Regions from separate parts of the Streptococcus sp. ST14 genome, predicted to be linked through region 1. Evidence: predicted binding sites of a transcription regulator. Region 1 holds the regulator's gene; the other holds the start of a gene.
What was found. Region 1 encodes HrcA, which represses chaperone genes, less so after heat shock. Its sites were predicted from a motif close to TTAGCACTCNNNNNNNNNGAGTGCTAA; they were not measured.

Region 1 (8,277 bases):
AGAGCCAAGTAAATATCATTCAAACTAGCCTCAGGCATATCAAAGGCTTCGCGCAGTTGCAGGAGATTTCCCTTGGCACGCACCTCACCCTTGTGGAGAATGACAAAGGCATCACACATCTTTTCCGCAGAATCCAGCACGTGGGTACTCATGAGAATGGACTTGCCCTTTTGCTTTTCCACTTCCAAAAGCTGAATCAAGTCCGCAATAGCCAGCGGATCAAGACCAAGGAAAGGCTCATCCACGATGAAAAGACTCGGATCCACCACAAAAGCACAGATAATCATGACCTTCTGCTTCATCCCTTTTGAAAAATGAACAGGGAACCAGTCTAATTTCTGATCCAAACGGAACATTTTTAACAAAGGTTCTACTCGCTTAAAAGCGACTTTTTGCTCAATCCCATACGCCATAGCAACCGTTTCGATATGCTCTCTGAGTGTTAATTCCTCATACAGACTAGGTGCCTCGGGAATGTAACCAATTTGCTTGCGGTAGCTCGTTGCATCTTCTTGCAGGGTTAGACCATTGATATTGATGGAGCCACTATAAGGTATCAACAGACCAATAATCTCATTGATTGTCGTTGATTTCCCAGCACCATTGAGACCAATCAAACCGACCAACTGCCCACTTTCAACGGTAAAAGATACATCTTTCAAGACAGGGACATGGACATAGCCACCTGTCAGATTTTTAATTTCTAACATATTTTCTCCAAATCTGGTATAATGTAGCTATATTATATCAAAATTCAATACAGTAGAGGTAGATTTTATGTCAGATTGCATTTTTTGTAAAATCATCGCAGGGGAAATTCCTGCTTCAAAAGTATATGAAGATGAGCAGGTTCTTGCCTTTCTTGATATCTCTCAAGTGACACCAGGACACACCTTGGTCGTGCCAAAAGAACACTATCGCAATCTTTTGGAAATGGACGCTACTAGCGCCAGCCAACTCTTTGCCCAAGTGCCAAAAGTGGCCCAAAAAGTCATGAAAGCTACTAAGGCTGCTGGTATGAATATCATTGCTAACTGTGAAGAAGTCGCTGGGCAAACCGTCTTTCATACCCACGTTCACCTCGTGCCTCGCTACAGTGCGGACGATGACCTCAAGATTGATTTTATCGCCCACGAACCAGACTTTGACAAACTTGCTCAAGTAGCTGAAACTATCAAAAATGCCTAAGGAGTTGCTATGAAATTATCCAACCTACTGCTATTTGCAGGAGCTGCAGTCGGAAGTTACCTGGTCACAAAAAATCGCCAAGCCATCACAGATGAAGTCTTGAATACCACTGACCGCGTTCAAGCTATCAAGGATGATGTGGATATTATCCAAAACAGCCTGCAAATCATCGACCAGCAAAAAGAACTCATCAAGGAATACCAAGAAGACCTGACTTACAAGTTTAAAGTTTTGGAAAAGGATATACAGACTAGACTAGCTGTGATAAAAGAAACACAGGAAATGGAAGATAAGTAAAAAGAGCCCAACGGCTCTTTTTTAAAATGTAAACAAGTTATATCCCATCAACTATACATCATAATTTAGAAAACTCATACACCATTTCATAACTAAATCGAAGACTTTCCGCCGTAATGAAAACACTTGAAACAGCTTGGTTTCAGGTGTCCGGAAACTTTGAGACCTAGGCTCAAAGTTTAGGTATGGAACTTCGAAGAAGGTCGCTACCGTCCGTCATTACTTAAGGAAAGTCTTAAAAAATCTATAAACAAAAAGAGCCACTCGGCTCTTTTTGTTTATTCTCCTTCAAAGGCATCTTTAATATGATCAAAAAATCCTTTTTTCTTTGGATTTACTTTTAAATCACCAGCAGCTGCGAATTCTTTCAAGGCTGCTTTTTGGCGGTCGTTCAATCCTGTCGGAGTCACGACATTAACGGTAACGTATTGGTCACCAACTGCACCTCCACGAAGGCTTGGAGCTCCTTTACCACGTAGGCGGAATTTCTTACCAGTCTGAGTTCCCTCTGGGATAACCAATTCAACATCACCGTGAACAGTTGGGATATCAACTGTGTCACCAAGAGCTGCTTGGACAAAGTTGAGGTTGAGATTGTAGAAGATAGTGGTTCCTTCACGTTCAAACTTATCGCTGGCTTCCACAGAAACCACTACATACAAATCACCATAAGGTCCACCATTAAAGCCAGCTTCACCTTGACCTGCTAGGCGGATTTGTTGACCTGTTTCCACACCAGCAGGGATTTTCACATGTACGCTATGGGCTTGTTTTTCATGACCTGTTCCGTGACAAGTTGTACATGGATCTTTGATTTCTTTTCCGCGACCATGACAGACATCACAGGTTACTTGACGACGCATCATACCAAGCGGAGTCTGCGTATCGACGTTAATAACACCAGCTCCATGACAGCGTCCACAAGTGACTGGACTTGTTCCTGGCTTAGCACCTGAGCCATTACATGTACTACAGCTTGCTTCACGATTGTACTTAACCTCTTTTTCAGCTCCAAAAATAGCTTCTTCAAAGGTCAAGTTTACACGATACTGGAGGTCATCCCCCTGACGAGGAGCATTTGGATTGCGTGAAGCACCGCCTCCGCCGAAGAAACTTGAGAAGATATCTTCAAAACCACCGAAGCCTCCTGCCCCATCGAAACCGCCGAAACCACCAGCTCCACCAAAACCACCGTTGGCTCCAGCAGCACCGTATTGGTCATAGGCAGCACGTTTTTGGTCGTCACTCAAAGTCTCATAGGCTTCTTGAACTTCCTTGTATTTTTCCTCAGCACCAGGCTCCTTGTTGATATCTGGGTGGTATTTCTTTGAAAGCTTACGATAAGCCTTTTTGATCTCGTCTGCCGAAGCGTTTTTTGACACCCCCAGACGATCATAAAATTCAGTATTGTTCATAATTCAAGATACAAAGGGCGTCAAACGGACACAGCCAAAATAGGAGTTTTGACGACGGACGCTTGCGTCCTAGAAAAAACTATCTTTTTGGCACAGTCCGTAGCCCGTGTTCAGTTACGAACACCCTTGTTCCTTTCTATTGATATTGTGAATCAAACCTCGATTTAGATCGGGTTCAATTCCTTTCTTTTATATCGATGAGACAAAACCCAAATAAATCAGGTTTTATCCCTTTTTATCGAAAAACAGAGGCTGGGTTGCAACCTCTGGATTTCTTCTTATCATTACGACGTTCGAGTTTTAAAAATCAAACTAGTAATGCTAAATCGAGCACGCCCTAACCTCTTGGTGAAAAAGACAAATCTTTCTAGAAACTAAAGTTTCTGCGTCAGATTTCCTATTTTCACTGTGAGGTTTTAACGGGCTTTGCATCTTACTTTTCAGTAAACTCTCCGTCTACGACGTCATCGCCTGCGTTTCCTGTTGCTTGTGTGCCTTCTGCCCCTGCTTGAGCTTGTTGCGTTGCTGCGGCTTGTTCGTAGAGTTTCACAGCAAGTCCTTGAGCTTTTTCGTTCAATGCTTCGAGTTTCGCTTTCATGTCGTCCAAGTTGTTGTCTTCTTGAGCTTTCTTAAGATCATCAAGAGCAGCTTGAGCAGCGTCACGTTCTGCATCAAAGCCTTTTCCTTCAGTTTCCTTGATTGTCTTTTCAGTCGCAAAGATAGCTTGGTCTACTTCGTTACGAAGGTCAACTTCTTCTTTACGTTTCTTATCTGCTTCAGCGTTAGCTTCTGCATCTTTCATCATGCGGTCGATTTCTTCGTCAGTCAAACCTGAGTTAGATTGGATCACAATTGTTTGTTCTTTTTGAGTTCCAAGATCTTTGGCCTTAACAGATACGATACCGTTCTTGTCGATATCAAATGTTACTTCGATTTGAGGAATTCCACGAGGTGCAGCTGGGATGTCTGTCAATTGGAAGCGTCCAAGAGTCTTGTTATCTGCTGCCATTGGGCGTTCACCTTGAAGAACGTGGATATCAACGGCTGGTTGGTTGTCTGCTGCTGTTGAGAAGACTTGTGATTTAGATGTTGGGATTGTTGTGTTGCGATCGATAAGTTTTGTAAATACTCCACCCATTGTTTCGATACCAAGTGACAATGGTGTTACGTCAAGAAGGACAACGTCTTTAACATCACCAGTGATGACACCACCTTGAATCGCAGCACCCATAGCAACTACTTCATCAGGGTTTACTGATTTGTTTGGTTCTTTACCAGTTTCAGCTTTCACAGCTTCAACAACGGCTGGGATACGAGTTGAACCACCAACAAGGATAACTTCGTCGATTTCTGACAAGCTCAAACCTGCATCTGAAAGGGCTTGACGAACTGGAACTTTTGTACGTTCAACAAGGTCACGAGTCAAATCGTCAAATTTAGCACGAGTCAAGGTCATTTCCAAGTGAAGAGGTCCAGCTTCACCAGCAGTGATGAATGGCAAGCTGATTTGTGTTGAAGTTACACCAGAAAGGTCTTTCTTAGCTTTTTCAGCTGCATCTTTCAAACGTTGCATTGCCATCTTGTCAGTAGACAAGTCAATACCGTTTTCTTTCTTGAATTCTGCTACCAAGTGGTCGATGATTTTTTGGTCAAAGTCATCACCACCGAGTTTGTTGTCCCCTGCAGTTGACAATACATCGAATACACCGTCACCCAATTCAAGGATAGATACGTCGAATGTACCACCACCAAGGTCGAATACCAAGATTTTTTCTTCTTTGTCAGTCTTGTCCAAACCGTAAGCAAGAGCTGCTGCAGTTGGTTCGTTGACAATACGTTCTACTTCAAGACCAGCGATTTTACCAGCGTCTTTTGTTGCTTGACGTTGAGCGTCGTTGAAGTAAGCTGGAACTGTGATAACTGCTTTAGTTACTTTTTCACCAAGGTAGTCTTCAGCATAACCTTTCAAGTATTGAAGAATCATAGCTGAGATTTCTTGTGGAGTGTATTCTTTTCCGTTAGCAGAAACTTTTTCAGAAGTTCCCATCTTAGATTTGATAGAGATTACTGTATCTGGGTTTGTGACTGCTTGACGTTTTGCGGCATCACCAACGATGATTTCTCCGTTTTTGAATGAAACTACAGATGGAGTTGTGCGGTTACCTTCTGGGTTTGCGATGATTTTGCTTTCAGTTCCTTCAAGAACTGCAACTGCTGAGTTTGTTGTACCTAAGTCAATACCGATAATTTTAGACATGTGTTTTTCTCCTTAAATTTTAATTCGAATTTTGATTTTTTTGATATTCCCCTTAAGTGGTGGGGACGTGTGCAACTCCCTTCGGGATTTCATCACTTATTTTTGAGCCTATTGTCTCAAAAATCCCCTGTTTCAGTAGCAACAACTACTGAAACTTTCACCACGGCGGGCAATATCTTCCTCGCAAGCCTCCGGCTTGCTTTTTATCTTTCCTTCATAGTTTATTGTCGTTTCGGACAAGTTCTTAAGTTCTCTAGCCTAGTTATATACTACCACCATGGCTGGGCGTAGGATGCGGTCATGGAGTTTGTAGCCTTTTTGGAAGACTTGAGCGATGGTGTCTGCTGGGTGTTCATCGTCTGCTGGGAGAGTTTGGATGGCCATGTGATAGTTATGGTCAAATTCACCGTCAGCTGCGATTTCTTCGATTCCTTCTTCTTTCAAAGCGTGAATCAAGCTCTCTTGCACCATCTCCAATCCTTTTTTGACATCGTCTGTCAAACCTTCAACTGCTAGTGCACGTTCTAAGTTGTCAAGCGACGGTAAAATTGCTTTTGCCAGATCTTGGCTACGATAACGTTGCAAGTTTTGACGTTCTTCATTGGCACGGCGTTGAATATTCTGCATTTCTGCATGAGCACGAAGATATTTGTTTTCGAACTCATCCGCACGTTCATTTGCCAAGTCCAACTCAGACTTCTCAGGAGTTGTTTCCACAACTTCCTCTTCTTTCATTTCTTCGTTTTTTTTATCTTGGGCCATTTTCGCCTCCTTTAATGATTTCAAAATTAATTTACTTCGTAATGATTACTACTGAGGTAGCGATAAAAATCCGTCAACTTCATCGTCAAAACACGATTGACCACATTGACTTGGTTGACCAATTGCTGGTAATCCAGATTGACCGGACCGATAATTGCCAGAATTCCAAAACCTCGATAAGGAATGAGGAATTTACTGCTAATCACTGCTAGGTTAGCTAGACAGGATTCCTGACTGTCCGCAACACGGACATTTTGCATTTGATCTTCATGCAGACCTTCACGAATCTCTAGAGCCACCTTTTGCGGTTGGTCAAAGAACTGATAGGCTGCTAGATTGGCAAAATTCAAGAGATTGACCTTGCCCGACACCACAATGTTTTCGTTGAACATTTCTTTAAAAATATGTTCAAAGAGATCCATGACATTGTCCGTTGTCGTAAAGTAACGCTGGATAATCTGCGGAATCTCCGTCCGAATCTTGTAGTGAATATCCAGAACGGTATGACCGAGGAAACGTTCCTGAATGATGCTCTTCAATTTCAGCAAATCTTCCTGTAAGAAGTTTCTTGGAATCAGAAATTGACTGGTAACCGTTCGCGACTCGTCTAGGGTAAATACTGCCAAGGCTGTATGTTGCCCCAAAACAACGATATCAAAGGCTGTCAACCGTTGCCTGCTCGGCTCAACATCCAGTGCTACTACCGTACAGCCACTCAGGTCTGTCAGTAGATTAGCAGCCTCTTGCAGAATATCCTCCAGTTTGAAGAATTCCTGATCAAAAGCTTTGACAATCTCGTATACCTCATTTTCAGCCAGTCTGTCAAAAGCAAGCGAGTGTTTCACATAGTACTGAAATCCCGCGACACTTGGCATCCGACCGCTTGAGGTATGAGCCTTCTCAAGCAAACCCTGCTTCTCTAGAGCTGCCATGTCATTACGAATGGTAGCACTACTAGAATTGATAGACTCTTGTAGCGCCTTGGATCCGACAGGTTCGTGCGTTTTGGTAAAGATGTCAATAATCAGATTTAAAATATCCTGCTGACGCTCTGTAACCATCTCATCACTCCTCTCTGTCCGATCGATTAGCACTCTATGCATCCAAGTGCTAACTCATGATTCTATTATACACCCTTAGAAGAGAATGTCAAGACAAAAACTCAAAAAATTAGCACTCTTTTACCAAGAGTGCTAAAAATCAGTCTGAAGACCTAGAATCTCACTTCTCATCTACTTGGTATTTCCTTTTAAGTCTGAAAAAACCATAGATTAGATAAGAAATCAAGCAAGCGTATAAAAAGAGAATAATAAAGAAAGACTGAGACAAATTTTCTCGATACAAACTCATGCAAACAACAAGACCACCTGAAAAAGTGGCTATACAGGAACGAAGTCTAGACCGCATAACTTCCCATCTGAGACCCTTACTCATATAGACTTTCTCCTCTGAAAGGATATCAGAAGTTGGTTTACGAAGAGTCGAACAAAAACCTGTTTCTATCAATTCCCAACCGCTATTTCTAAAATCTTGTAGTTCATGCTCATACTTTTTAAGAAATCTAGAATCATAGATATGATAGATGACATCATCTGGTTGGCATTGTTCAAAATAGAAAAAGCCCAAACGATTAGTTCTATATCTCCAACCTTTCAAGTGCATCTCATGTAAATATTCTTCTTCCTTGTCCAAATCAACAATGGTAAAAATCCGAAATTGTACTTTGCTATTCATTGTCTTACCTCCAAATCAGAAAACATACATGGTTTTATTTTTCAGATAATTCTTTCCACTTTTGACTCAATTTCCAAAAAATATAAGAAATCTGAATCGCAAAAATGATCAATAAAACCCAATCTATTATGAAAATCAAAAATACTTCCCATCTGAAAGAACTACCTCCAGTGACAAACTTTGAGAAAATCGGTAGTAGCGCTGAAAAGAGAAGCAAAATAGGAAGCATCCGCATTGTTAAAATCTTCTTGACTATTGCTAACTTCCCGGTCGCGTCATTATAAATTTCAAACTCGGCATCCGACTCAGCTCCAGAATAAATCTTTCTAAAGTAGGAAAAACCATTAAAGTCTGTAATATGCTCCCAGCCACAGTCTTTAAATAATTGTAAATAGGAGGCTCTCTCTGATTTTTTCATAGGATAAAAGTCCAACTGATAAGATACTTGCTCAGGCTGACATTTTTCAAAAGTATACTTAACTACAAACAATAAAATAGAATAGCTTACTTTCCTAAGTTTCCAGCCCTTAGCATGCATTTCTCTAAAGTATAGAGCTTCCCTCTCATAATCCGCAATTGTAAAAATTCGATAAACAATTTTCTTTTCCATCATACTTCCTCCAA
Region 2 (8,277 bases), on a different contig from region 1:
CTTGCCATTGCTCACAAATTTGCCCAACTAGGCGCTAATGTAGTTTTGAATAGTCGCGGAGCAATCCCAGAAGAATTGCTGGCTGAGTTTTCAAACTACGCCGTCAAAGTAGTACCGATATCAGGTGATGTTTCAGACTTTGCAGATGCCAAGCGTATGGTAGATCAAGCGATTGCAGAACTCGGTTCTGTCGATGTCTTGGTCAACAATGCTGGGATCACTCAAGATACGCTTATGCTCAAGATGACCGAAGAAGACTTTGAAAAAGTGATTAAGATCAACTTGACAGGTGCCTTCAACATGACGCAAGCAGTATTGAAACAGATGATCAAGGCACGTGAAGGTGCGATTATCAACATGTCTAGTGTGGTCGGTTTGATGGGAAATATCGGACAAGCCAACTATGCAGCTTCTAAAGCAGGTTTGATTGGTTTTACCAAGTCAGTTGCACGTGAAGTTGCCAATCGCAACGTACGAGTAAATGCTCTTGCACCAGGGATGATCGAGTCAGATATGACGGCTGTTTTGTCTGATAAGGTCAAGGAAGCGACATTGGCCCAAATCCCAATGAAACATTTTGGTCAAGCAGAACATATCGCAGATGCTACAGTGTTCCTGGCTGGACAGGATTATTTGACTGGACAAGTTCTCGCTGTTGATGGCGGACTTAGCATGTAAAAAATAAGGAAAGATATAGGTAAGACAGATGAAACTAAATCGAGTTGTAGTAACAGGTTACGGATTGACCTCTCCTATCGGAAATACTCCAGAAGAATTTTGGAACAGTTTGCAAACTGGGAAGATTGGAATTGGAGAAATCACTAAGTTTGACCACAGCGAATTTGCTGTGCACAATGCGGCAGAAGTTCAAGATTTCCCATTTGATAAATACTTTGTCAAAAAAGATACCAACCGTTTTGACAACTATTCTTTGTATGCCTTGTATGCGGCTCAAGAAGCGGTGACAAATGCAAATCTTGATGTAGAAGCAATTGATAAAGATCGCTTTGGTGTCATCGTGGCTTCTGGTATTGGGGGAATTAAAGAAATCGAAGATCAGGTTATCCGTCTTCATGAAAAAGGTCCAAAACGTGTTAAACCAATGACGCTTCCAAAAGCCTTGCCAAATATGGCTTCAGGAAATGTTGCCATGCGTTTCGGAGCAAACGGTATCTGTAAATCAATCAATACAGCCTGTGCCTCATCAAACGATGCCATTGGGGATGCCTTCCGCTCTATCAAGTTTGGTTTCCAAGATGTCATGTTAGTTGGTGGATCAGAATCATCTATCACTCCTTTTGCCATCGCTGGTTTCCAAGCATTGACTGCCCTATCAACTACAGAGGATCCAACTCGTGCTTCTATTCCATTTGACAAAGACCGTAATGGTTTTGTGATGGGAGAGGGTTCAGGGATGTTGGTTCTTGAAAGCCTTGAACATGCTGAAAAACGTGGTGCAACTATCTTGGCTGAAGTAGTTGGTTACGGTAATACCTGTGATGCTTACCATATGACTTCACCACATCCAGAAGGTCAAGGTGCGATTAAGGCTATGAAGTTGGCTTTGGAAGAAGCAGAAATTTCTCCAGAGCAAGTGGCTTACGTCAATGCCCACGGAACTTCAACTCCTGCAAATGAAAAAGGAGAAAGTGGTGCGATCGTAGCTGTTCTTGGTAAAGAAGTACCTGTATCTTCAACCAAATCCTTTACAGGACACTTGCTTGGTGCTGCAGGAGCGGTAGAAGCCATCGCTACCATCGAAGCCATGCGTCATAACTATGTACCAATGACAGCTGGAACAAGTGAGTTATCAGACTATATCGAAGCGAATGTCGTTTATGGACAAGGCTTGGAGCAAGAAATCCCTTATGCTATTTCAAACACTTTTGGTTTTGGTGGACACAATGCGGTTCTTGCTTTCAAACGTTGGGAGAATAAATAATTATGAATTTAAATGAAATCAAGGACTTGATGGCTCAATTTGACCAATCAAGTTTGAGAGAATTTTCTTATAAAAACGGAACGGACGAATTGCAGTTCAGTAAGAATGAAGTAAGAATGGCTTCTGAAACACCAGCTCAAGTTGCTCCAGTGCCAACTGCAGTAGCTGCAAGTCCAGTAGTTTCTGCCCCTTCAACTCCAGTAGAGACTTCTGTGGAAGAAGCTCCAGCACCAGCTGAAACGACGGTTGCTCCAGAGGGTGATGTCGTTGAAAGTCCACTTGTAGGGGTGGCTTACTTGGCTGCTGGACCAGATAAACCTGCCTTTGTCACAGTCGGGGATAGTGTTAAAAAAGGTCAGACTTTGGTGATCATCGAAGCCATGAAAGTCATGAATGAAATTCCTGCACCTAAGGATGGTGTGGTGACAGAAATTCTCGTTTCAAATGAAGAAATGGTTGAGTTCGGTAAAGGATTGGTACGTATCAAATGATCGATATTCAAGGAATCAAAGAAGCTCTACCCCATCGCTACCCTATGCTCCTAGTGGATCGTGTCTTGGAAGTGAGCGAAGATACCATTGTTGCCATTAAAAATGTGACCATCAACGAACCTTTCTTCAATGGTCATTTTCCACAATACCCAGTCATGCCAGGTGTTCTTATCATGGAAGCTTTGGCACAGACTGCTGGTGTCTTGGAATTGTCCAAACCTGAAAATAAAGGGAAACTGGTCTTCTATGCTGGCATGGACAAGGTTAAGTTCAAGAAGCAAGTTGTACCAGGTGACCAATTAGTCATGACGGCTACTTTTGTCAAACGTCGTGGTACGATTGCTGTGGTTGAAGCAAAGGCTGAAGTAGATGGTAAGCTTGCAGCGAGTGGTACTCTTACCTTTGCAATTGGAAACTAAGGAGGTTCTCCATGTTTCGTAAAATTTTAATTGCCAACCGTGGTGAGATTGCGGTTCGCATTATTCGAGCTGCGCGTGAATTGGGCATTGCGACCGTGGCAGTTTATTCAACTGCTGATAAGGAAGCTCTTCACACACTCCTAGCGGATGAAGCTATCTGTATTGGACCTGGTAAGGCGACAGAATCTTATCTCAATATCAACGCTATTTTGTCTGCTGCAGTCTTGACAGAAGCAGAAGCCATCCACCCAGGTTTTGGTTTTCTTAGCGAAAACTCCAAGTTTGCCACGATGTGTGATGAAGTGGGGATTAAGTTTATCGGCCCTTCTGGGGCTGTAATGGATACCATGGGAGATAAGATCAATGCGCGTGAGCAAATGATCAAGGCTGGGGTTCCAGTTATCCCAGGATCTGATGGTGAAGTTCACACAGCTGAAGAGGCCCTTGCGGTTGCTGAAAAAATTGGCTATCCAGTCATGCTTAAGGCATCGGCAGGTGGTGGTGGAAAAGGGATTCGTAAGGTTGAAAAGGCAGAAGACTTGGTCGCAGCCTTTGAGACAGCGTCCAGTGAAGCCAAGGCCAACTTTGGAAACGGCGCTATGTATCTTGAGCGTGTGATTTATCCAGCTCGTCATATCGAAGTTCAGATTCTTGCAGATCAAGAGGGTCATGTTGTCCATCTTGGTGAACGGGATTGTTCTCTTCAACGAAATAACCAAAAGGTCTTAGAAGAAAGCCCGTCCATCGCGATTGGCAAAACCCTTCGTAATGAAATTGGTGCTGCAGCCGTTCGTGCAGCAGAGTCTGTAGGCTATGAAAATGCAGGGACGATTGAATTTCTTCTCGATGAAGCCAGTGGCAATTTCTACTTCATGGAAATGAATACTCGTGTGCAAGTGGAACACCCAGTCACAGAGTTTGTTTCAGGTGTTGACATCGTGAAAGAGCAGATTCGCATTGCTGCCGGGCAACCTTTACCTTTCAAACAAGAAGATATTGTCCTACGAGGTCACGCTATCGAGTGCCGGATCAATGCGGAAAATCCAGCATTTAACTTTGCTCCAAGCCCAGGTAAAATTACCAATCTCTATCTACCAAGTGGTGGAGTTGGCTTGCGTGTAGACTCTGCAGTTTATCCAGGTTATACCATTCCCCCTTACTATGATAGTATGATTGCCAAAATCATTGTTCATGGGGAGAATCGTTTTGATGCCTTGATGAAGATGCAACGGGCACTTTATGAACTTGATATTGAAGGAGTGCAAACCAATGCAGACTTCCAGTTGGATCTGATTTCAGACCGCCGAGTTATCGCTGGTGACTACGATACTTCCTTCTTGATGGAAACTTTCTTGCCAAAATACCAAGAAAAAGAATAGACTTTCAAACAGTATGAGAACTAAAAGGGGGAGTTATGGCTCTATTTAGTAAAAAGGATAAGTATATTCGGATCAATCCTAACCGTTCCGTAAGGCAGAAACCACAAGCCAAGCCTGAGGTTCCGGATGAACTCTTCTCCCAGTGTCCTGGTTGTAAACACACCATTTATCAAAAGGATCTTGGGAGCGAACGAATTTGTCCCCATTGTAGCTATACTTTCCGTATTTCAGCTCAGGAACGCTTGGATTTGACGATTGATTCTGGTAGCTTTGTGGAGATGTTTACAGGTATTGAAACTCAAGATCCATTAAACTTTCCTGGCTACCAGAAAAAACTTGCAACAATGCGTGAAAAGACAGGTTTGGATGAAGCAGTACTAACTGGTACAGCTAGCATCAAGGGACAAAAAGTTGCCCTTGGGATCATGGATTCTAACTTTATCATGGCTTCTATGGGAACCGTTGTGGGTGAAAAAATCACGCGCTTGTTTGAGTATGCAACGGTAGAAAACTTGCCAGTCGTTCTCTTCACAGCTTCTGGTGGAGCCCGCATGCAAGAAGGAATCATGAGCTTGATGCAGATGGCTAAGATTTCTGCGGCAGTTCAACGCCATTCCAAGGCAGGACTTTTTTACCTAACTATTTTAACCGATCCGACAACAGGTGGGGTGACCGCTTCTTTTGCTATGGAAGGTGATATTATCCTAGCGGAGCCACAGAGTTTGGTTGGTTTTGCTGGGCGTCGTGTTATCGAAAATACAGTTCGTGAGACCTTGCCGGATGACTTCCAAAAGGCAGAATTTTTGCTTGAACATGGATTTGTTGATGCAATTGTCAAACGGAGAGAATTGCCTGAAACAATTGCTAAATTAGTAAGATTGCATGGAGGAAGTCGCGGATGAATATTGCAAAAATAGTCAGAGAGGCACGCGAGCAGAGTCGTTTGACCGCACTTGATTTTGCCAATGGAATCTTTGACGAGTTTATCGAATTGCATGGAGATCGCTCTTTCCGCGATGATGGTGCGGTTATCGGTGGAATTGGCTGGTTAGGTGAACAAGCAGTAACTGTCGTTGGTATCCAAAAGGGGAAGAGTCTTCATGACAACCTCAAACGGAATTTCGGGCAACCTCATCCAGAAGGTTATCGTAAGGCCTTACGCTTGATGAAACAGGCAGAAAAGTTTGGTCGTCCAGTTGTGACCTTTATCAATACGGCGGGTGCTTACCCAGGTGTTGGAGCCGAGGAACGTGGACAAGGTGAAGCAATCGCCCGAAACCTGATGGAAATGAGTGATCTCAAGGTTCCAATCATCGCGATTATTATCGGTGAAGGTGGATCTGGTGGGGCCCTAGCTCTAGCCGCAGCTAACCGTGTCTGGATGTTAGAAAACTCAATCTACGCCGTACTTAGCCCGGAAGGATTTGCCTCTATCCTTTGGAAGGATGGAAGTCGTGCTATGGAAGCGGCGGAGTTGATGAAAATCACTTCACATGAACTCCTAGAAATGGGAATCGTAGACAAGGTAATCTCAGAAGCAGGGCTGTCAAGTAAAGAACTGCTAAGTTGCGTTAAAAATGAATTGCGTGCAGAACTAGATAGGTTGCAAGAACTACCACTCGACCAACTTATCGAAGAACGTTACCAACGCTTTAGAAAATACTAAGAAAATTTAAAAGCTAGAACAATTTGTTCTAGCTATTTTGATAATAGAGCATGGATAAATATGAATACTCTAGATAAATAAGAAAATAATCAATGGTATATCCTCTATATTGCCCTAATAGAGAGTTTACCATTAGGAGAGAAAGAATGAAAAAGACAATACATTTAGGAATCTGTATGATTTTAATGTTCCTGTACATTTATTTAACGCCATTAGGGGCTATAACTCTAGCTAGGACCTTTGGTTTAGGAATGGACAGCTATATAATCTTCCTAGTTGGAGAAGTGTTGCTTATTTTCTTTTTATTCGTTTTGTGGTTGAAAAAGAAGAAGATGCTCTTTATCTTCGAGAAAAAGGGTTGGCGCTGGTCTTATCTCGCTTTCTTAGTGGCTTGCTTTCTTATCTATTCTTTTCTAAATGGATTTAGAATGCAGAATATTCGATTGATTGACAATAGCTTTATTTTCCAAGACCTTCTTTCAGAACTTTACTCAAACGGAAGAGAAACGACTCTATCAAGTCTTATATTTTTAATCTTTAACATTTCGATTGTACCTGTTGTTGAGGAGACAATCTATAGAGGTTATTTTATGAATACCTTCTTTCCGAAGTCGGAGTTTTATTTGGATGTGATTTTGTCTTCTTTCATCTTCGGGCTTAGTCACTTAGTTCTATCTCATCGTGACCCCATCAGTCTCCTAATGTATAGTATTCTTGGTCTTCTATTTGCAGTCGCTTATCGAGTTACGGGTAGTCTTCGGTTTACCATTTTTTGTCATAGTTTCTATAATGCAATTCCCTATGCTCCGTCAATCTTATTTTATATTTATTATTTGATTTTTAGATAGTAGGAAGTAAAGAAAAAGTGTTTGATAATTGTCAAACACTTTTTCTAATTTAATGGGAAGATAGAGAAATCTCTTTTATCAATTTCTTATTTCTCAATGAGTAAAGCTACCATTTAGGGTGAAAAATTGACAGTTGAGGAGATAGGCTATAAAATAGACAAAAAGATGTATACTGTAGATGTAAACTGACAAAAATTTATTTTAAGGAGCTACTTGATAGGACAGGTACAAAAACATTTACAGTTCTTTTATCTGAGGACTTAGAGCAAGTTTCAGGTGGTGGCATGATTTGGTTAGTTTATGATAGACATTGGCCTTCGCCATATGCATATAGTTTGGCGACAGAATGGAGTACAATACTGAATCATGCGACTAGACGTGCTTATGGTATTAGCTATTGATAAATTAAAGGGGTAAGTATGAAAAAACTAGGGCATTTGGGAGTCTATACATCACTGGTATTTCTATCGATTTACCTACCAGAGTTAGGGATTATGCATCTAACTAAGTTTTTAGGATGGGGGATAGATGGCTATTCTATCTTTTTAACAGTTGAAGTAATAGCTCTTTTGCTATTATTTATCTACTGGCTCAAAAAGAAAGAGATGCTCTATATTTTTGAAAAAAAGGGTTCAAAGAAGTCAAGATTCTTTTACCTTGTAGTTGGTCTAGTAGCTACTTATTTTGATCGTCAATTGGTGGATGCTTTTCAGTTACAGTTTCATCACTTAATTGATAACAAGTATATCTTTCAAGACCTTCTTTCGATTCTATACTCCAATGGGCAACCAACTTTTCTATCAACTGTTCTCAGTTTTAGTTTAACAGTAGTCGCCGCACCTATATTAGAGGAACTGATTCATAGAGGGTATTTTATGAATACCTTTTTCCCCCAGTCCAAGTACTATCTGGATGTTATCCTATCTGCTCTTATCTTTGGATTTAGTCATTTGATCCTAACTCACCGAGATCCTATCAGTTTGATGGTTTATAGTTTTTCCGGTCTTTTCTTTGCTTTAGTTTACCGTTGGACAAAGAGTCTAAAAATCACCATTCTGTGCCATAGTTTTATAAATTTTCTCATCCATGCAGACTTCATCTGGTTGTTTCTTTCTAATTTAATCTATTATCGTTTTTTTAGATAGTGAAAGGTAAAGAAAAAAGTGTTTGATAATTGTCAAACACTTTTTCTGTTTACTGTTCTTCGGTTACAAACTGGCTGAGCAGTCCATTGATAAAACGGGCAGATTTTTGATCTGAGAAATCCTTTGCAAGCTCGATAGCTTCGTTAACAGCAACCAACTGAGGGGTGTCAAATGAAGTGATTTCAAAGACTCCCAAGCGAAGAAGGTTTCTCTCCACGAGTGTTAAACGCTCGATGGTCCAACCTGCTTTTAAATGCTGTGTGATTTGCTTGTCTAGTTCTTCCTTTTTAGCTTGAACACCAGAAACTAGCTCTGTCAAAAAGGCTGGAAGTTGCACATCAGTATCTTCACGATCATGAGTATAGGCGAAACGACAAGCAGTTTCGA

Region 2: ACIY19_RS00330 (lysostaphin resistance A-like protein) is a predicted target of HrcA. The motif match lies at 7,136-7,162, and genes of this name have one in related genera.

What each region holds. Positions count from the first base shown of each region.
Region 1 covers NZ_JBJUSF010000033.1:6,533-14,809, forward strand. The annotation lists gene ACIY19_RS09710 (ABC transporter ATP-binding protein) at 1-710, opposite strand, end outside; gene ACIY19_RS09715 (HIT family protein) at 778-1,188, shown strand; gene ACIY19_RS09720 (hypothetical protein) at 1,198-1,485, shown strand; gene dnaJ (molecular chaperone DnaJ) at 1,764-2,900, opposite strand; gene dnaK (molecular chaperone DnaK) at 3,334-5,157, opposite strand; gene grpE (nucleotide exchange factor GrpE) at 5,416-5,919, opposite strand; gene hrcA (heat-inducible transcriptional repressor HrcA) at 5,946-6,980, opposite strand; gene ACIY19_RS09745 (DUF2812 domain-containing protein) at 7,141-7,653, opposite strand; gene ACIY19_RS09750 (DUF2812 domain-containing protein) at 7,688-8,263, opposite strand; gene ACIY19_RS09755 (PadR family transcriptional regulator) at 8,263-8,277, opposite strand, start outside.
Region 2 covers NZ_JBJUSF010000001.1:71,276-79,552, forward strand. The annotation lists gene fabG (3-oxoacyl-[acyl-carrier-protein] reductase) at 1-678, shown strand, start outside; gene fabF (beta-ketoacyl-ACP synthase II) at 707-1,942, shown strand; gene accB (acetyl-CoA carboxylase biotin carboxyl carrier protein) at 1,945-2,433, shown strand; gene fabZ (3-hydroxyacyl-ACP dehydratase FabZ) at 2,430-2,852, shown strand; gene accC (acetyl-CoA carboxylase biotin carboxylase subunit) at 2,864-4,231, shown strand; gene accD (acetyl-CoA carboxylase, carboxyltransferase subunit beta) at 4,267-5,133, shown strand; gene ACIY19_RS00320 (acetyl-CoA carboxylase carboxyl transferase subunit alpha) at 5,130-5,897, shown strand; gene ACIY19_RS00325 (CPBP family intramembrane glutamic endopeptidase) at 6,044-6,745, shown strand; gene ACIY19_RS00330 (lysostaphin resistance A-like protein) at 7,165-7,890, shown strand; gene nusB (transcription antitermination factor NusB) at 7,940-8,277, opposite strand, start outside.